DNA from 3 places in the Agromyces sp. CCNWLW203 genome. Region 1 is predicted to be linked to each of the others. Evidence: predicted binding sites of a transcription regulator. Region 1 holds the regulator's gene; each other region holds the start of a gene.
What was found. Region 1 encodes HspR, which represses chaperone genes until heat shock. Its sites were predicted from a motif close to AAGTTGAGTCNNNNNGACTCAACTT; they were not measured.
Positions count from the first base shown of each region.

Region 2: VPH61_RS00720 (ATP-dependent Clp protease ATP-binding subunit) is a predicted target of HspR. The motif match lies at 1,842-1,866, and genes of this name have one in related genera.
Region 3: VPH61_RS12205 (ATP-dependent Clp protease ATP-binding subunit) is a predicted target of HspR. The motif match lies at 3,483-3,507, and genes of this name have one in related genera.

Region 1 is NZ_JAZHYX010000001.1:1,192,043-1,198,027, reverse strand. Features, by position in the region: gene VPH61_RS05525 (alkaline phosphatase D family protein) at 1-1,259, opposite strand, end outside; gene VPH61_RS05520 (DUF817 domain-containing protein) at 1,376-2,329, opposite strand; gene VPH61_RS05515 (class I SAM-dependent methyltransferase) at 2,326-3,483, opposite strand; gene VPH61_RS05510 (hypothetical protein) at 3,586-4,320, shown strand; gene VPH61_RS05505 (heat shock protein transcriptional repressor HspR) at 4,340-4,756, opposite strand; gene VPH61_RS05500 (DnaJ C-terminal domain-containing protein) at 4,766-5,761, opposite strand; gene VPH61_RS05495 (nucleotide exchange factor GrpE) at 5,900-5,985, opposite strand, start outside.
Region 2 is NZ_JAZHYX010000001.1:151,625-157,609, reverse strand. Features, by position in the region: gene VPH61_RS18840 (RloB family protein) at 1-328, opposite strand, end outside; gene VPH61_RS00725 (AAA family ATPase) at 386-1,690, opposite strand; gene VPH61_RS00720 (ATP-dependent Clp protease ATP-binding subunit) at 1,880-4,474, shown strand; gene VPH61_RS00715 (hypothetical protein) at 4,642-5,511, shown strand; gene VPH61_RS00710 (FadR/GntR family transcriptional regulator) at 5,549-5,985, opposite strand, start outside.
Region 3 is NZ_JAZHYX010000005.1:4,868-10,852, forward strand. Features, by position in the region: gene VPH61_RS12180 (YceI family protein) at 1-8, opposite strand, end outside; gene VPH61_RS12185 (TetR/AcrR family transcriptional regulator) at 177-983, opposite strand; gene VPH61_RS12190 (ABC transporter ATP-binding protein) at 982-1,989, shown strand; gene VPH61_RS12195 (ABC transporter permease) at 1,982-2,794, shown strand; gene VPH61_RS12200 (hypothetical protein) at 2,882-3,385, shown strand; gene VPH61_RS12205 (ATP-dependent Clp protease ATP-binding subunit) at 3,527-5,695, shown strand; gene VPH61_RS12210 (MFS transporter) at 5,757-5,985, opposite strand, start outside.

The sequences.
Region 1 (5,985 bases):
CTGTCGATGTACGGCGTGTCGCCGAGCATGACGAAGCCGTCGACCCCCTCGGCGAGGATGCGGTCCCAGATGTGGTTCGCCTCGGTCCAGACGCACGAGCCCATGCCCATCACGAGGTGGGTCGGCTCGTCGTGCGGCGTCGAGGTCGAGAACGAGCCGCCGACGTCGAGGCCGGGGATCGCGCCGCCTGCGGGGGCGATCGAGTACCTGTAGGCCGTGCCCGCGATCAGCCCGGTGAGGTCGAACAGCACGGTGGAGTCGTTGGCCGGCGACAACTCGGCCTCGACCGACTGCGGTTCGCCTTCCTCGCTCGAGTAGGTGCAGACCCAGGTCGTGCGGTCGTGCAGGTCGCTGCCGGGCCGGATGAGGATGCGGGCATGCTCGGTGCCGGTGTCGCCGACCAGCGGGCCGGCGAAGGCCTGCAGGGTCGGGGGCACCTCAAGCGCGGTGCCCGCGCGAACGCTCTGCACGTAGGCGGTCAGCGCCGTGAAGAACATCTCGCTGTCGGCGATCGCTCCTGCCGGCTGCAGGGCGGCACCGGCGGCGTTGTAGCACTTGTCGATCGTGAGGCTCGTGATGATGAACCGGCCGGAGCCGTGCGCGGCCTCGAGCATCGCCGGAGGCCGGCCGGCCGCCTGGCAGCTCAGCAGCACCCGCATCTGGCGCCAGTCGAGCAGCGACTCCCAGCTGACGCGGATTTGGGTCGAGCGCCCGGTGAAGACCTTGCCGTCGACGACGCGCAGGTGGGCGACGAGGGGGTGGTCGGTCGCGACCGGGAAGATCGTGTCGTAGTCGGAGTCGTTGCGGGTCGCCATGAGCGGCGCCGGCAGGTATCCGACCGTCGGGTTGAACTGGTCGGACTGCGCCATGTCGAGCACGACGCCGCCCGCCGCGACGAACGCCTGGATCGAGGCGGCCTGGGCGGTGATGTACGCCCCGTAGGTCGGCTCGTTGTTCGTGAAGCTGCCGAACGCGATGAGGTCGACGCCCTGTTCGGTCGCGGGCTTCGCCGGGTCGAACGGCACCACGGCGCATCCGGCCTTCGTGAACAACTGGGTGAGCCCCGTCGCGCTCGTCCACTGGTCGCGGAACTCGAGCACGGCGACGCGCACGGGGTTCTCATCGGCCGCGGCGGCCGGCCCGCCCTGCGCGATGAGCGCCGCAGCGGCCCCCACGGCAGCTCCGCCGAGGAACCCTCGCCGGCTGGTCAGGTGGCGATCCCGCGATTTCGTCGGCTGGTTATCGGATGTTTCGGTCACAGAGGCCTCCTCGGTGTCGACATTGACGCGCGCGAACACAGCGCGCCCGTCGGAGATCATCTGAACCGACGGCCGTGGCGCCGTGCGAACGGCCGGATGAACGCCGGGGGGCGTGCCTATGACGACGGGGCCGAGTTGTCCGAAGAACTTCGAGGGGCGCGAGGCGGGTACACGAGCGTGACGAGCACCACCGAGATGATCATCAGCAGGAACCATGACACGAGCTTCGACGGTGAGACGAGCTGCCAGCCGTCGAGCTGGTCGGGGTAGAGCCAGGCGCCGGCCCAGGTGCCGATGTTCTCGGCGAACCAGATGAAGAGGGCCACGAGCGCGAAGCTCACGAGCACCGGCATGCGCGGGGTGCGCCGCCAGACGCGGAAGTGCATCATCGTCGGCCACCACAGGGCGACGACCGCCACGACCAGCATCCAGCGCAGGTCGACGATGAAGTGGTGCGTGAAGAAGTTCGCGTAGATCGCCGCCGCGACGACGACCGTGAGCCAGCGCCGCGGATAGCGGGTGAAGCCGAGGTCGAAGAGGCGGTAGACCCGCACCATGTACGAGCCGACGGCCGCGTACATGAAGCCGGTGAAGAGCGGCACCCCGGCGATGCGCAGCACGCCGTCGCCGTCGTACGACCACGAGCCGACGTCGGTCTTGAAGATCTCCATGACCGTGCCGGTCACGTGGAAGAGCACGATCACCCAGAGCTCGCGCCCCGATTCGAGACGCGTCGCGACCATCACGACCTGGATCACGACCGCGGCGATCGTGAGCGCGTCGTTGCGTGCGAGTGCCGCGTCGTCGGGGTACCAGAGCCGTGCCGCGACGATCACGGCGAGCAGGGCGGCGCCGAAGATGCAGGCCCAGGCCTGCTTCGCGCCGAACACCAGGAACTCGATGAACCCGGCACGGATGCCGCGCTCCGACGCCCCCGCGAGCAGGCGATGCGCGCCGCGGTCGAGGGCCCGCTCGACCGCCGTGAGCTGGCGCCGGTCATCAGCGCCTGCTGCGCGAGCCGCGCCCTCAGCTCCCGGCCGACTGGTCGTGACCGGAACCTCGCCGGTCATGCCGCCCGCCGCGAGGCCGTCACGGTGAACTTCGGATTCCTGGCGATCTGCCGAGTGCTGCCGACGACCCGCTCGAGGAGCGGCCGGTACGCCAGGTGCGAGTTCCACACGCACCAGAGCTCGCCGCCGGGTGCCAGCACGCGCGCGGCGTCGGCGAAGAGGTGCGCGGCGATGCCGGTCGAGATCGCCGCGTCGCTGTGGAACGGCGGGTTCAGCACGATGAGTCGCTCACTCGCATCGGGGAGCGCCTCGAGGCCGTCGGCGCGGGTCACGTGCACGCGATCCGCGACCCCGTTGGCCTCGGCGGTCAGCCGAGCGGATGCCGCAGCCGACGCCGAGCGATCGGTCGCCGTGACCCGCAGCCCGGGTCGCGCTCGCGCGAGCCACGCCGCCACGACGCCCGTGCCGCACGCGAGGTCGACGGCGGTCGCGGCATCCGGAGCAGCATCGCCCAACTGCTCGAGCAGGAACCGGGTGCCGATGTCGACGCCCGTGCCGGCGAAGACGCCGCCGTGCGCGACGACCGTGAGGCCGAGGTCGTCGTGCCGGGTGCGGCGCGGCCAGCCGCCCCCCACCGCGGGTTGAGGAGCGCCCGACGAAGGAGGACGCGTCTCGAAACCCGCCTCCGACGCCATCAGCACTCGCGACTTCTGCCGGGCCCGGCTCACGTCGAGCCGCCCGAAGCTGCGAGCGAGCACCTCGTTCATCGCGAGCGTCATGTGCTTGATCCGCCCGCCCGCGACGACGACGACCCTCGGGTCCGCGTGCGCCGCAACGAGCTGCGACACCTCATCGAGCCGGTCGAGCGAGCGCGGCAGCCGCATGAGCACGAGCCGTGCACCAGCGACGAGTTCGGGGGCGAGCGGCATCGATCGCACCTCGCCCTCGAGCGCGAGCCGGCCCGCGTTCTCGGCCAGTGCCCGCTCCCCCGTCACGAGGTCCTGGTGCACCCGGATGCCCCTCGCACCCGCGTACGCCGCGGCGAGCGCGAGCGCCCCGTAGGAGTCGTCGACGACGACGATCTCCCCCGGCCCAGCCTCGCCGATGAGTGCCGCCGCCTCGTCGAGGATCAGTCGGTCCGCGGCATCCGACGCCTCGAGCCCCGGCCCCTCGACATCGGGGCGGCGCCGCAGGGCGTCGAAGTCGAAGGGCATCCCCCAAGGGTACGCGGCACCCGCCGCCCGAACGGGTGCACCTGATCACGAGCGATTTCGCTGGGTGCGGCTCTCGGCGGGGTTTGCTACCCTCGGTGCCGCATGCAGGACGCACGGACCGGGGGACGACGGGCGGCGCGACATGAGGTCGCGACGCCCGTGACGCGTCCCCGCCGACCGGTGCGGTCGCGCACTGGTTCGCCCCGCCGGTCGCTCGCCGCGGCCGCCGTGCTCTCCGTGATCGGCCTGCTCGCAGGACTCGCCCTCGCCCCGCTGCCGCAGGCGCAACCCGGCGGCCTGGCGTCCGTCGCGGCGGCGAACGCGCCGCACCGCGGAGCCGTGCAAGATCTCAGGGTCGCATCGGATGTCGCGGCGCCCGCCGTCTCGCAGGAGTCCTACGTCGCGACCACCGGCGAGCAGACGCTCGTCGCCGGCGGCACGAACGTCGACTGGGCCAAGCTCGTGCTCATCGAGGGCGCGTGGCCGCTGACCGAGGAGAACATCACGTTCATGATGCGGTGGATGCGTCAGGAGAACGGCGCCGACAATTGGTGGAACCGCAACAATCCCCTGAACAACGGGCAGGGCTCGGGCGGCGGTTCGGGTCTCGGCAGTTACCCGTCCCTCATCGAGGCCGCGTACTACGCCGCCGAGAACCTGCAATCGGGTCGGTACCCCGAGGTCGACGCGGCGCTCGCGCGGGGCGACTCGGCCGACGCGACGGCGCAGGCCATCTGGGCCTCGGCATGGGCGTCGAGCCACTACGGCTATGGCACGCACTGGAGCTCGCGGCCCTACGACGTCATCGAGGCGCCGGCGTCGGCGTGGGGCCGCTGAGCAGTTCGCGCAAGTTGCGCTAGTCGCGCTCGAGCGGGCGCCAGACGACGACCGCGTTCTCGCGTCGCACCCGGGTGCCGGCCTTCAGCGAGATGACCTCGCCCGCCGAACCCGCCGCGAACACGCGCCGGCCGGGGCGGTTCAGCATCTCGTCGGCGAGCGCGGCCTCGAGTTCGCGCACGCGCGCACGCAGTGTCGCCACCTCGTCTTCGAGGCCGAGCACCCGGCGGATGCCCTCGAGGCTCACGCCCTCGCTCGAGAGCTGGGCGATCTCGCGCAGCTGCACGACGTCGTGCATCGAGTAGCGCCGCGACTTACCCGCGGTGCGGGTCGGCGAGACGAGCCCGAGCCGGTCGTACTGGCGCAGCGTCTGCGGGTGCATGCCCGCGAGCTCGGCGGCGACGGAGATGACGAAGAGCGGGCTCCTCTCGTTCATCTCCACCGCCTAGCCCTTCGCTTTCGCGAGCAGGTCGTCGCGGGGGTTCTCGTCGGGCAGCAGCGCGGCGAACTCCTCGAGCTTCGTCTCCGCCTCCTTCGAGAGGTGGGACGGCACGGCCACCTGCACGACCGCGAGCAGGTCTCCGGTGCCCTTCGGCGTCTCGACGCCGCGTCCCTTGACCCGCAGCACCCGGCCGCTCGGCGTGCCGGGGGCGACGCGCAGCTTCACCGGGTCGCCGCCGAGGGTCGGCACCTGGATGGTCGCACCGAGCGCCGCCTCGGTGAACGTGACGGGCACGGTGACCCTGAGGTTCAGGCCGTCGCGCTCGAAGACCGGGTGCTTGCGTACCGTCACGGTCAGCACGATGTCGCCGGGCTCGCCGCCGTCGGGCGAGGGCTGGCCCTTGCCGCGCAGGCGGATCTTCTGACCGTCGGCGACACCCGCGGGAATGCGCACCGTGATCGGCTTGCCCTCGGCGGTCTGCAGGGTGATCTGGTCGCCCTTGGTGGCCGTGACGAAGTCGAGGGTGGTCGACGCCGTGACATCCCGCCCCTTGGTGGGGCCGCCGGCGCCGCGGTAGCCGCCGGTCGGTTGACCGAACCGGCCGCCGCCGAAGAGCCCGCCGAGCAGGTCGTCGTAGTCGCCGCCCTGCTGGAACGTGTAGGACTGGCCTCGGCCGCCGCCGCCCTGGCCGAACATGCCGCCGAAGACGTCTTCGAAGCCGCCGGCGCCGCCGGCACTGCCGGGCGCCGTGAAACGAGCGCCGGAGCCCATGGCCCGCACGGCGTCGTACTCCTTGCGCTGCTCGGGATCCGCGAGCACGGAGTGCGCCTCGCTGATCTCCTTGAACTTCGCCTCGGCGGCAGCATCACCGGGGTTGGAGTCGGGGTGGTACTTGCGCGCGAGCTTGCGGTACGTCTTCTTGAGCTCCGCATCGCTCACGTCTTTGGAGACGCCGAGCACCTTGTAGAAGTCCTTGTCGAACCAATCCTGACTGGCCACCGGCACCTCCTCTTCTGAAATCTAGTCGTGTGTGTCTGTCGGGCAGGTCTTCTGCCGGTCGAGGAGCGCGAAGTGCGTACCGAGACCTCGTGACGGGTCTCGATACGCTCCTTCGTCGCTACTCGACCGACGGGTGCACTACTGCGGGGTCTTCACGACGACCTTCGCCGCGCGAAGCTGCGTTCCGCCGAGCATGTAGCCCGTCTCGACGACATCGGCGACCG
Region 2 (5,985 bases), 1.0 Mb from region 1:
GTCGGTGGTGAAGGATGAGCCAAATCTCAAAGCAAGGGTTTGAGATCGCCAGTTTCACTCCGTTCCGTCGGGCAAGGTCCCTTGCTTCAATCAAATTTGGATGGTTCTTAGGCCATTCGACGTCGAAGAGACACCAACACTCGTCAACCTCTGCCTCCGCCAGTCGATCCGATGCCATTCGTACGAGCGTGAGAGGTACGCCGTGGTCGGGGTGAATCTGCAGCGAAAGCGCGGTGTTCGAGGAGACCTCAGGCAACGCCATGAGCCCCTTCACATAATCTGGCTCTGAGTTCTTGCCCTCGGTGAATACAACTACCGTTCTCCGCACGGGGCGGGTGCCGGCCCGCCGCTTTAGTGATGGGCTCTTCTTCGGTCTACCCACCGTTCAGCCGATCAGGCCAAGGGACCGCAGGAATGCGGCCTGATCGACTTGTGGCAATGCGCCGAAGCGGCCGTGTAGATATGCGCTCTCCAGGTTCTGAGATCGGCGGACTCTCTCTCCTGCAAACTCGGCCAATGCCCCCAACCGAGTCGAACCATCCGGCAGCTTTTCGGTCAGCCACACTTCATCGCGATTCAAGTGATTCAGAAGACTTGTGTCGTGGGACGTGAAGATGAGCTGCGCGCCAAACGGATTCATGACTGAGCTCTTGAAGATGTTCACCAGCTCAGCAGAAAGAGTTGGGTGAAGGCTCGCGTCCAACTCGTCAAAGACAACAGCGGACCCCTCTTGCAGCGCGCTGAGTACTGGCCCGATGAGGTGGAACCAGGTTCGCGTTCCTTCAGATTCATCGGCGAAATCGAGTGGGGCCGACATGGACGCGGTCTTGTGCACTAGCCGGACTCTCCGTTCGCGTCGAGGACTCGATCCATCCGGGTAGTCGACCTTCCTTTCATCAATCACTACGTCGTCAATTCCCAGATCAGCGAGACGCAACAGTGAGAGCGCGGCATCGCGCTGGCCGTTCGTTAGATCAACCTCAAGATCGTCAAAGAGCGTTGGTTGATCAAAGTTGTCGAACCATCGCATTGTCGACATATATCCAACTGGGTTGCGCCAGGCGCCGCCACCAGTTCGACGACGTCGGGGAAGCTGCCCCAGCGTCTGAATCTGCAAGATCTCATGCGCAAATTTGCGCACAAGAGGTTCATCAAAACGGCGTGCAACGGAAAGCGCCAGCGTCCTATCAGTCAGCAGTTCGCGCGTGCCGGATAGGCTACCCAAGCCCCGCTGTAGTTTTAGGCCCGCGTCGTCACGCTCGAACACTCGGCGACGTTTCTTCTCTGGGTAGTGGAACAGTGCTTCGTAGGAGACCTTCGCGGCGTCTAGTTCAAGCCTGTACTCGAAGCGCACACCGTCAACCATCGCCTCGAGGACGAATTCGCTGGTTTGTAACTTGTCAGGCCCGAATGCGAACGGCTCGGTGGGGATGTCGTCTTCCCAGAACCGAACCGAGTTCCGGACGGCGTCTCGAAGCCAGCCCATTGCAGAGACGACGTTCGACTTTCCCGAGGCGTTGGGCCCGAAAACGGCCGCGACGGCGAGCAATCCTTCGCCGATACTTTCTTGGAAGTGAACCTCGGGACGGTCGCGGTCGATGGCCACAAATGACAATTCGACCGGTGAGGCGATCGACCGATAGTTGCTGACCTCAAAACGAACTAGCACGAGCCCAGCGTAGTCTTGCATCCGCACGCAAGGAACGATTTTCGTTCTGTTTCGACGAAATTTGCCCCCTGTGACCGTTTCCCCTGCGATCTCGAGGGAATTTCGAGCTGGCGGGCCGGTTCTGTTCGACGAGGCTTGCGACCTCGGGAATACCCGCGCCCCCTCCGCGTTGAACTTGAGCGTACCCCGCTCAACTCTCCAGGAGGATTGGTGCCCGAAGACTTCAGCCCCGAAGCCGGCGCGAGCTCGTTCGACGAGTTTCTCGCCCGCTATCTCGCGGGTGAGCAGGCGCGTCAGGCTCGGTCGATCGACCTCAGCCGGTTCCTGACCGCCCGTACTCAAGGCATCCTGCGTCAAGCAGGACGCTTCGCGCTCGAGCGCGGCCAGACCGAGCTCGACGCCCTGCACATCCTGCGCGTGATCGTCGAAGACGAGAGCGTCACGCAGGCGATCGCCCGCATCGGCGTCGCCCCCGAGCGGCTCATCACCGCGACCGAGGCGCGACTGCCCGCTGCCGGTGACACCGCCGACATCAACGCGGCCACGATCACGCCGAGCGCCTCCCGCGCGCTGTTCCACAGCTACCAGGTGGCGCGCTCGGCCGGCTCGACCTACATCGACCCCGAGCACCTCTTCTTCGCGCTCGTGCTGGGGCAGGATGCCCCCGCCGGCCAGGTGCTCGCACGCGCCGGCGTCACCGCCGAGGCCCTCACGCAGGGCATGCGCGAGACGGTCGAAGCGGGCGAATTTCGAGACGGCGCTGGCGCGCCTCCTCAATCCGCGGACTCCGAGACCCCCATGCTCGACAAGTTCGGCACCGACCTCACCGAGCTGGCCGCGAACGGCGAGCTCGACCCCGTGATCGGCCGTGCCGACGAGATCGAGCAGACCATCGAGATCCTCAGCCGTCGCACCAAGAACAACCCGGTGCTGATCGGCGAGGCCGGCGTCGGCAAGACCGCGATCGTCGAGGGCCTCGCCCGCGCGATCGTCGAGGAGTCGGTGCCCGAGGCCCTGCTCGACAAGCGCGTCATCTCGCTCGACCTGCCCGGCATGCTGGCGGGCACCCGCTACCGCGGTGACTTCGAGGAGCGCCTCACCAAGACCATGGAGGAGATCGCCGCGCACAAGGGCGAGCTCATCATCTTCATCGATGAGATCCACACGGTGGTCGGCGCGGGCGGTTCTGGCGACGGCGGCACCGACGCGGGCAACATCCTGAAGCCGCGCCTCGCGCGCGGCGAGCTGCACCTCGTGGGTGCGACCACGCTCAAGGAATACCGCGCGATCGAGAAGGACCCCGCTCTCGAGCGCCGGTTCCAGCCGGTGCGCGTGGGGGAGCCCTCCATCGAAGACGCCGTGCTGATTCTGCACGGGCTGAAGCCCGCCTACGAGGAGCACCACGGCGTGCAGTACACGGATGCCGCGCTGCGCGCCTCCGTCGAGCTGAGCGCCCGCTACCTCACCGACCGCGTGCTGCCCGACAAGGCCATCGACCTCATCGACCAGGCCGGCGCGCGTCTGCGCCTGAAGCTCGGTATGAAGACGGATGTCTCCGCGCTCATCGCGCGACTCGCCGACCTCGAGGCCGACAAGAACGCCGCCGTGGGCGCCGAGCACTACGAAGAGGCCTCGCGCATCCGCGACGAGATCTCGAAGGTGCAGGCGAAGCTCGACGAGGCGACTGCTCGTTCGCAGGGGGGTTTCGAGACGGCCGCGGACGGCCTCCTCAACCAGCAGAGCACCGTGATCGACGAGGCCGAGATCGCCGCGGTGATCTCGCGGGCCACCGCCATTCCGGTGAACCGCCTCACCGAGAGCGAGCGCGAGCGCCTCGGCGACCTCGAGGGCGAGCTGCACGCGCGCGTCATCGGTCAAGACGACGCGGTCACCGCCGTCGCCAAGGCCGTGCGCCGCAGCCGCACCGGCATGGGCGACGCCAAGCGCCCGGTCGGGTCGTTCCTGTTCCTCGGACCGACGGGTGTCGGCAAGACCGAGCTGGCGCGTGCGCTGGCGTCGTCGCTCTTCGACGACGAGCAGGCGATCGTGCGCTTCGACATGAGCGAGTTCGGCGAGCGGCACACCGTGTCGCGACTCGTCGGTGCCCCTCCCGGCTATGTCGGTTACGACGAGGCCGGGCAGCTCACCGAGCGCGTGCGGCGCAACCCCTACTCGATCGTGCTGTTCGACGAGATCGAGAAGGCGCACCCCGACGTGTTCAACCTGCTGCTACAGGTGCTCGACGACGGACGCCTGACCGACGGCCAGGGGCGCACGGTCGACTTCCGCAACACTGTGATCGTGATGACCTCGAACCTCGGTTCGGAGTTCCTCGCGTCGCGTTCGGGTGCGCTCGGCTTCGTGGCATCCGCTGATGGCTCTGGTTTCGCGTCGCAAGACGACGTGCGCCAGCGCGTCATGGGCAAGGTGCGCGAGGCCATGCGCCCCGAGTTCCTGAACCGCATCGACGAGATCGTGCTGTTCCAGAAGCTCGACGAGCCGCAGCTCGCCCAGATCGTGCGCCTCATGCTCGGCGCGACCGAGAAGCGGCTCGCCGCGCGCGAGGTCGCCTTCGAGGTGACGGATGCCGCGGTGTCGCTGCTGGCCGAACGCGGCTACGAGCCCGAGTACGGTGCCCGGCCCCTGCGCCGCGTCATCCAGCGCGAGATCGACGACCGCATCAGCGACCTGTTCGTGAGCGGTGCGCTCGGCGACGGCGAGGGCGTGACGGTGGATGCCTCGGGCGGCGAGTTCGTCGTGGCATCCGTGCCCCGTGCGACCGTGACGGTGCCGCAAGCGGCGTAACCCACACAGCGGGTTGAGGAGGCGCGCCAGCGCCGTCTCGAAACCCCACGAGCTGGAATGGCCCGGTCCTCATCACGAGGACCGGGCCGTCGTCGTCTTCGGCTGCTGCGACGGCATTCGGGGGCGACCCTGATGCGGGAACGCGCCGACCGATGCATGCTTGACGAATGAGCGGCGCCCTACCCGAAGCCGACGACGACACCGGCGCCACCGGTGCGGTCGCCCCCGACCGGCCGGCGTTCGAGCTGAGGGCGCGCATCATCGAGACCGTCGTGCTCGTGGCATCCGTCATCGTGCTTCGCCTACTGGGCGTGCTGCTGCTGGTGGTCTCCTCAGAAGGGACGGGCGCGACCGGCGCGCTGGTTCTTCCTCTCGTCGCGATGGTCTTCGACCTGAACCTGCTGGTGTGGGTCGGGCTCATCGTGGCCGTGCAGTTCGGGCTGAGGTCGATGCGCCGGCCCGGGCGATGGGCGCTGATCGTGCTCGCCGCGCCCGTCGCCATCTTGGTCGCCACCACCGTGCGGAGCATCCCCAATCTCACGGGCTTCGGCTTCGGCGCGGTACTGGGCAACGGCATCGCGTGGATCGACGCCGGAATCCTCACCGTCGTCGTCGCGCTCGGCATCGCGTTCACCGCGGCGTTCCTCAGTCGGGAACGGCGATGGTCCGCGAGGATCGCGGGCGGGCTGCTCGCCCTGGGCGGCCTGCTCACCCTCGTGCTCGCCTGGCAGACCTTCGAAACGTACTTCACGCTGTGGGGTTCGCCGGTGGTGGTGACGCAGGCGCAAGAGGACCGGTACCTCATCACGGCTACGCTCACGCTCGTCGCCTACGTGGGTGCCATCGTCTTCGCCGCGATCAGCCGGCGGCGCGGCCTCATCATCACGTCGTGCATCGTCGGCTGCCTCGGCCTGATCATCGCGGTCGCGGCGCCGGTTCCGGCCGACCGGTTCTTCCCCGAGCAGGCGCCCCCGGCCGACGCGCCCCGCGGCCCGACCTGCATGGGCGAGGGCGATCCGAACTGCATCGGGGGATGACCACGAATGCCCGGCCTTCGCGGGCCGGGCGACGAGCTCATGAGTCCGAGCGGCGCTGATAGGCGAGGTCCATCTGTTCCTGCACCTCGACGAGCAGCTCCCGCATCGCCTGTTCGGCTGCGGTGGCATCGCCGTCGACGATCGCCTGGGCCGCGATCGTGTGCAAGTGTCGCGGCGGCGCCGTCTGCTGCTCGGGAATGGTGTCGTGCACGAGGTGCCCCGTGACGGGCAGCACCTCGGCGACGAGCTCCGAGAGTGCGAGGAACAGCTCGTTGCCCGACGCGGCGAGCAGCAGCCGGTGGAAGGCGACATCGTTGTGATGCAGGCGTTCGAGATCGGCCTCCACGCCCGCGTTCTCGAGCTGGGTGGCGTGGTAGAGCAGAGCGACACGATCGACGGATGCCGCGCGCGAGGCGGCATTGCGCGCAGCCACGGGTTCAACCGCAAGTCGCAGTTCGGTCAATGAGTGGATCT
Region 3 (5,985 bases), on a different contig from region 1:
TTCTGCATGCGTGCTCCCCACGGTCGGACTTCGAGCATTGCCGACGAACGTATGAGAAAGCATTGAATACGCCGTGATCGAGTCCACATGGCGGCGGATGACGCGGCACGCGCCTATCGCCGCCATCGCGCGTCCCTCGCATTGCGGCTGGCGGGACCGACGGCGGATCGCCCGCCCTATGCTCGCCGTTCTTCGGGGGACAGCTGGCCTTCGATCGCGTCGGCGATCCTGCGCTGGATGACCCGGTCGTGCATTGCGGGTCCGGTCGCGGTGCCGTCGTCTTCGTATTCGCCCGCGCGGCTCGGATCCAGCAGGCGCCGCATGCCGGCGCGCGTCACGCGCTGATCGAGCGCGGCGCTGCCGCTGAGGGTGAGCAGGGCGGCGCCTTGATCGAGCGCAGCGAGCAGCGCCCCGACTTCGTTCGTGGACAGGATCTCGTCCTCGGGGCGCGACTCCTGGGCGATTGCGACATAGGCGTCGGTCAAGAGGGTCATTCGCTTTCCCAGCTCGACCGCGAGGCGCTCGTCGCGTGCGGCCGTCGCGATGAACTCGAGCGACGCGAGTGCGAAACCGCGGATCGCCTCGACGACCTCTTCGCTCGCGTAGCGTCCGGAGTCGGGATCGTCGGGCTGCTCGAAGAGATCCCATGAGCCGTCGGCGAGCGCCGTCTCCAGGTTCGCGTCCATCACGGCGAGAAAGAGCGCAGCCTTGCCGTCGAAGTTCGAGTACACAGCGCCTTTGGAGAAGCCGGCCTCGCGAGCGATGAGCTCGAGGTTCGCGCCGTGGTACCCGTCGCGGGCGAACACTGCGCGCGCCGCGAGCACCAGCGCATCGCGCGTGTGCCGCTGGCTCTCCTGCCGAGAGCGGGGAGAAGCAGGGGTGGCCATGCACAGATCATACGGCGGGTCGCCATATTGACATGCTTCGGGTATTTGAATACCCTCGGTATTCAGATACCAATAGTATTTTGGGGAGAATTCCATGGACCGAGATGTCCTGCATATTGCCGGCCTCACCCGCCGCTTCGGCGCAACCGTCGCGAACGATGCGGTGTCGTTGCGGGTGAGGCCCGGCGAAGTCGTCGGCCTGCTCGGGCATAACGGCGCCGGAAAGACCACCCTCGTCTCGCAGATCGTCGGCCTGCTCCGGCCGGATGCCGGGACCATCCACGTCGGCGGCACCGACGCGGTCGCCGACCCGGCCGGCGCGCGACGGCACGTCGCGATGCAGCCGCAGGCGCAGGCGCCGATCGACGGGCTGACACCGCGAACGGCGATCGAGATCGCCGGGCGCATCCGCGGCCTGTCGAACCGGGACGCGCGAGCCGCCGCGACCGGCTTGGCCGAGGAACTGGACATCGCGCAATGGCTCGATGAGCGTGCGCTGCCCGAGGGTCGGGGCTTGTCAGGAGGCATCCGACGCCTCACGGCCTTCGCGATGACCGTCGTGGCCCCCACGCCCCTGCTCGTCCTGGATGAGCCGACGAACGACATCGACGCCTCGCGGCGCCGCCTGCTCTGGAACGCTGTTCGACGGCGGGGCGACGATGGCGCCGGCGTGCTGCTCGTCACTCACAACGTCGTCGAGGCGGAGCGTATCGTCGACGACCTCGTCATCCTGAACCGCGGCAAGGTGATCGCCTCAGGCTCGCCCGCCCATCTTCGCGGCACGCATGACGGCGACCTCAGGCTCGAACTCGAACTTCCGCCCGGTGGATCGGACCCCACCGCGGATGCCCGCGGCCTTCCGGTCGCCCCGTTGCGTCTTGTGCGTACCGGGCGACGCGTGCTGATGACGGTTCCTGCGAGCGAGGCGGCACCGGCGGTCGCCTGGGCGACGGCGCTACGGACCCGCAACCGGCTCGATGGCTACTCGCTCGGGCCGACCACACTCGAGGACGCGTACCTCGCTCTCGCCTCCCGCGGGAGCGACGACGCCGCTCCGCACGCCACGACCGCTCCCGTCCCCCTGGAGGCCCCGAATGTCTGAGCTCCCCACCGCGACCGCGTCGACCGAACTCGGCGCGGCACCTCGGTCGATGCCCGATCCCGTGAACGTGAGCCCCTGGACCAGCTACACCACGCTGCTGCGCTGGACTCTCGCGCAGATCGGCAGCCTGCTGCCGCTCGTCATCATCATCCAGGCCCTCCTCGCCGCCGGCATCATCATCGGGTTCGGGTTCCTCATCCCCGACATCGATTCGGCGACGGCGATGTTCCTCTCCACCGGAGCGCCCACCGTCCTGCTCCTCACCATCGGGCTGGTGATCGTGCCTCAGGGGGTCTCACGTGCCCGCGCCGACGGCAGCTTCGACTACATGCGCGCGCTGCCGCTTGCCCGCCCGCTCCTGTTCGCAGCCGATCTCACCGTATGGCTCATCATCGCGTTGCCGAGTATCGCCGTCGCCATCGTCGTGGGCTGGCTCAGGTACGACCTCGACTTCTCGTTCGACTGGCCGCTCCTCATCGCCGCTGCCGTCCTCGTCACCGTGATGGCGACGGCGGTCGGGTACGCGATCGCGGTGAGCCTCCAGCCGATGCTCGCGCAGCTGGTCTCTCAGGTGCTGGTCTTCTTCGTGCTGCTCTTCTCGCCGATCACGTTCGCCGCGAGCCAGCTTCCCGAGTGGTTCCAGACGGTGCACGACTTCCTCCCGCTGCGCCCAGGCGCGGATCTTCTGCGGGCCGGGCTCGCGGCCGACAGCTTCGAGGCGAGCGGCCGAGACCTCGTGGTGCTGGTCGCATGGTGCATCGCCGGCATCGTGATCACCGTCCGCGCGCTCGTTCGCCGGCGCTAGGTGTACGCGACGCCCGTCGAGTAGATCGGCGGAGTTCAGGCGCCGCGACCCTGTCGAGACGACGGCGGATGACGCAGACTGTCGTGCATGAGCGACCGCGACGACGGCGATTCCCATGTGCTCGGGCCGGGACTCTTGCCGACACCCTTCACTGCCGACGAGATCCGCGACGCGACCGGCACGGGCAAGACGATCCGCATCCTCATCGAGGAACCCGACGGCACCCGGTTCGAGCGCGTCAACCGCTTCAGCGACTGCGACGCAGAGGGCGCGACGCTCGAACGCTGGCGTGCGACCCTCGACGGCGGGGTCGACGGTCAGGTCGTGAGCGGTCGTGTGACGTGGCTCGAATTGCAGTGGCACGCCGCGTTTCCGGCCGAGCGAACGACGGTGGCCGAGGAGACGCTCGAGCTTCCGATGGGGCGGCTCGAATGCGTGCGCTACGACACGCGCGAGGGCGATGTGACCGACGCGCCGGTCGAGTCGTTCTGGTTCGCCCGGGCGTTCCCTGGCATGCCGGTGCGGTTCGAGTCGCCGACGCCCGCCGGCATCGTGCGCACCACCGTGCTCTCCGTAGATCTGATGCGCTGACCCGGCCTGTCGATCACTGGCGCGCCACGCGGCATCCGTCTAGCGTGACCGGTGGGGGAGATTCGGCGCGGAAGTCGGAATACCAGCCCTCTCGGCAAAGTTGAGTTAAGTACACTCAAGTTTTGAACGAAGGGAGAGCCTGTGGCCAACATGCAGGGCGCGCCGAGCACGCAAGAGGAGCAGAAGTCGGCGCTCGAACAATACGGCGTCAACCTCACCGAGATCGCGAAGGCGGGCAAGCTCGACCCCGTGATCGGGCGCGACGCCGAGATCCGCCGCGTCAGCCAGGTGCTCACGCGCCGCACGAAGAACAACCCCGTGCTCATCGGCGAGCCGGGCGTCGGCAAGACCGCCGTCGTCGAAGGACTCGCGCAGCGCATCGTCGCGGGCGACGTCGCCGAGTCGCTGAAGAACAAGCAGCTCATCTCGCTCGACATCTCCGCGCTCGTCGCCGGTGCCATGTACCGCGGCCAATTCGAGGAGCGGCTGAAGGCCGTGCTCAAGGAGATCAACGACGCCGAGGGCGAGATCATCACCTTCGTCGACGAGCTGCACCTGCTCATGGGTGCCGGCGGCGGCGAGGGCTCCGTCGCGGCGTCCAACATGCTGAAGCCCATGCTCGCCCGCGGTGAGCTGCGACTCATCGGCGCGACCACGCTCAACGAGTACCGCGAATACATCGAGAAGGACGCCGCGCTCGAACGCCGCTTCCAGCAGGTGTACGTCGGCGAGCCGAGCGTCGAAGACACCGTCGCGATCCTCCGCGGGCTCAAGGGCCGCTACGAGGCCCACCACGGGGTCACGATCTCCGACGCCGCACTCGTCGCCGCGGCATCCCTGTCGAACCGCTACATCTCTGCCCGGCAACTGCCCGACAAGGCGATCGACCTCGTCGACGAGGCCATGTCGCGCCTCAAGATGGAGATCGACTCGAGCCCCGTCGAGATCGACCAGCTGAAGCGCCAGGTCGACCGCATGAAGCTCGAGGAGCTCGCCCTCAAGAAGGAGAAGGACGACGCGTCGAAGGAGCGGCTCGCGAAGCTGCGCGAGACGCTCGTCGAGCAGGAGCGCGAGCTCGCCGGGCTCGAGGAGCGGTGGGCACGCGAGCGGATGTCGCTGAACCGCGTCGGCGACCTGAAGAAGCAGCTCGACGACGCGGTCACCCAGCGCGATCGCGCAATGCGCGAGGCCGACTACGCGAAGGCCTCGAAGCTCGAGTACGAGACGATCGCCCGGCTGCAGCGCGACCTCGAGGCGGCCGAGCAGGCCGAGCAGGCTCCCGACGAGCCCCGCATGGTCAACGAGCAGGTCACTGAAGAGGACATCGCCCAAGTCATCGCCGCGTGGACGGGCATCCCCGTCGGCCGGCTGCTGCAGGGCGAGACCGAGAAGCTGCTGCACCTCGAGCAGGAGCTCGGCAAACGCCTCATCGGCCAGAAGCGCGCCGTCGCGGCGGTCGCCGACTCCGTGCGCCGCTCGCGCGCGGGCATCAGCGACCCCAACCGGCCGACCGGATCCTTCCTGTTCCTCGGCCCCACGGGTGTCGGCAAGACCGAGCTCGCGAAGTCGCTCGCCGACTTCCTCTTCGACGACGAGCACGCCATGGTGCGCATCGACATGTCGGAGTACGGCGAGAAGTTCTCGGTCTCCCGGCTCGTCGGTGCGCCCCCCGGGTACGTCGGCTACGACCAGGGCGGCCAGCTCACCGAGGCCGTGCGTCGTCGGCCCTACTCGGTGATCCTCTTCGACGAGGTCGAGAAGGCGCACCCCGAGGTCTTCGACGTGCTGCTGCAGGTGCTCGACGACGGGCGCCTCACCGACGGCCAGGGTCGCACGGTGGATTTCAGGAACACGATCCTGATCCTCACCTCGAACCTCGGCTCGCAGTACCTGATCGACCCGTCGCTCAGCTGGGACGAGAAGGAGCAGGCCGTGCTGCAGACCGTGCGGCAGGCGTTCAAGCCCGAGTTCGTGAACCGGCTCGACGACATCGTCGTGTTCTCGGCGCTCAGCGAAGACGAGCTCGCCGAGATCGTCAACCTCTACATCGACCGACTGTCGGCGCGACTGCACGAGCGGCGGCTGCAGCTCGGCGTCACGCCCGACGCGCGAGCCTGGCTCGCCGAGCGCGGGTACGACCCGCTGTACGGTGCGCGGCCGCTTCGCCGCCTCATGCAGCACGAGATCGACGACCGGCTCGCCCGGGCGCTGCTCACGGGGGAGGTGCGCGACGGCGACACCGTCGTGGTCGGCCTGGCCGACGACGGCGACTCGCTCACGGTGGCACGCGCCGAGCTGCCGGTCGAGTAGGCGGCGCCTTGCGGCATCCGTTCGAAGCACCGAGCGGATGCCGCGCCGTACTGCGCGCCCGTCACTCGATGGCGACGTCGCTCTCGGGCTCGGGAGCCCGCACGCCGTTCACGCTCGGCGGGATGCGTCGCTCGAGGGCCAGCGCCAGCGCGCCGATGCCGAGGCAGCCGATGACCATCACCGCGATGTACACGGCGTCGAGGCCATGGTCGAGCAGCAGGCCCGCGGCGATCGGGCCGGCGATCGCCCCGCCCTGGAACGCCGCCGAGTTGATCGCGTTGTACCGGCCA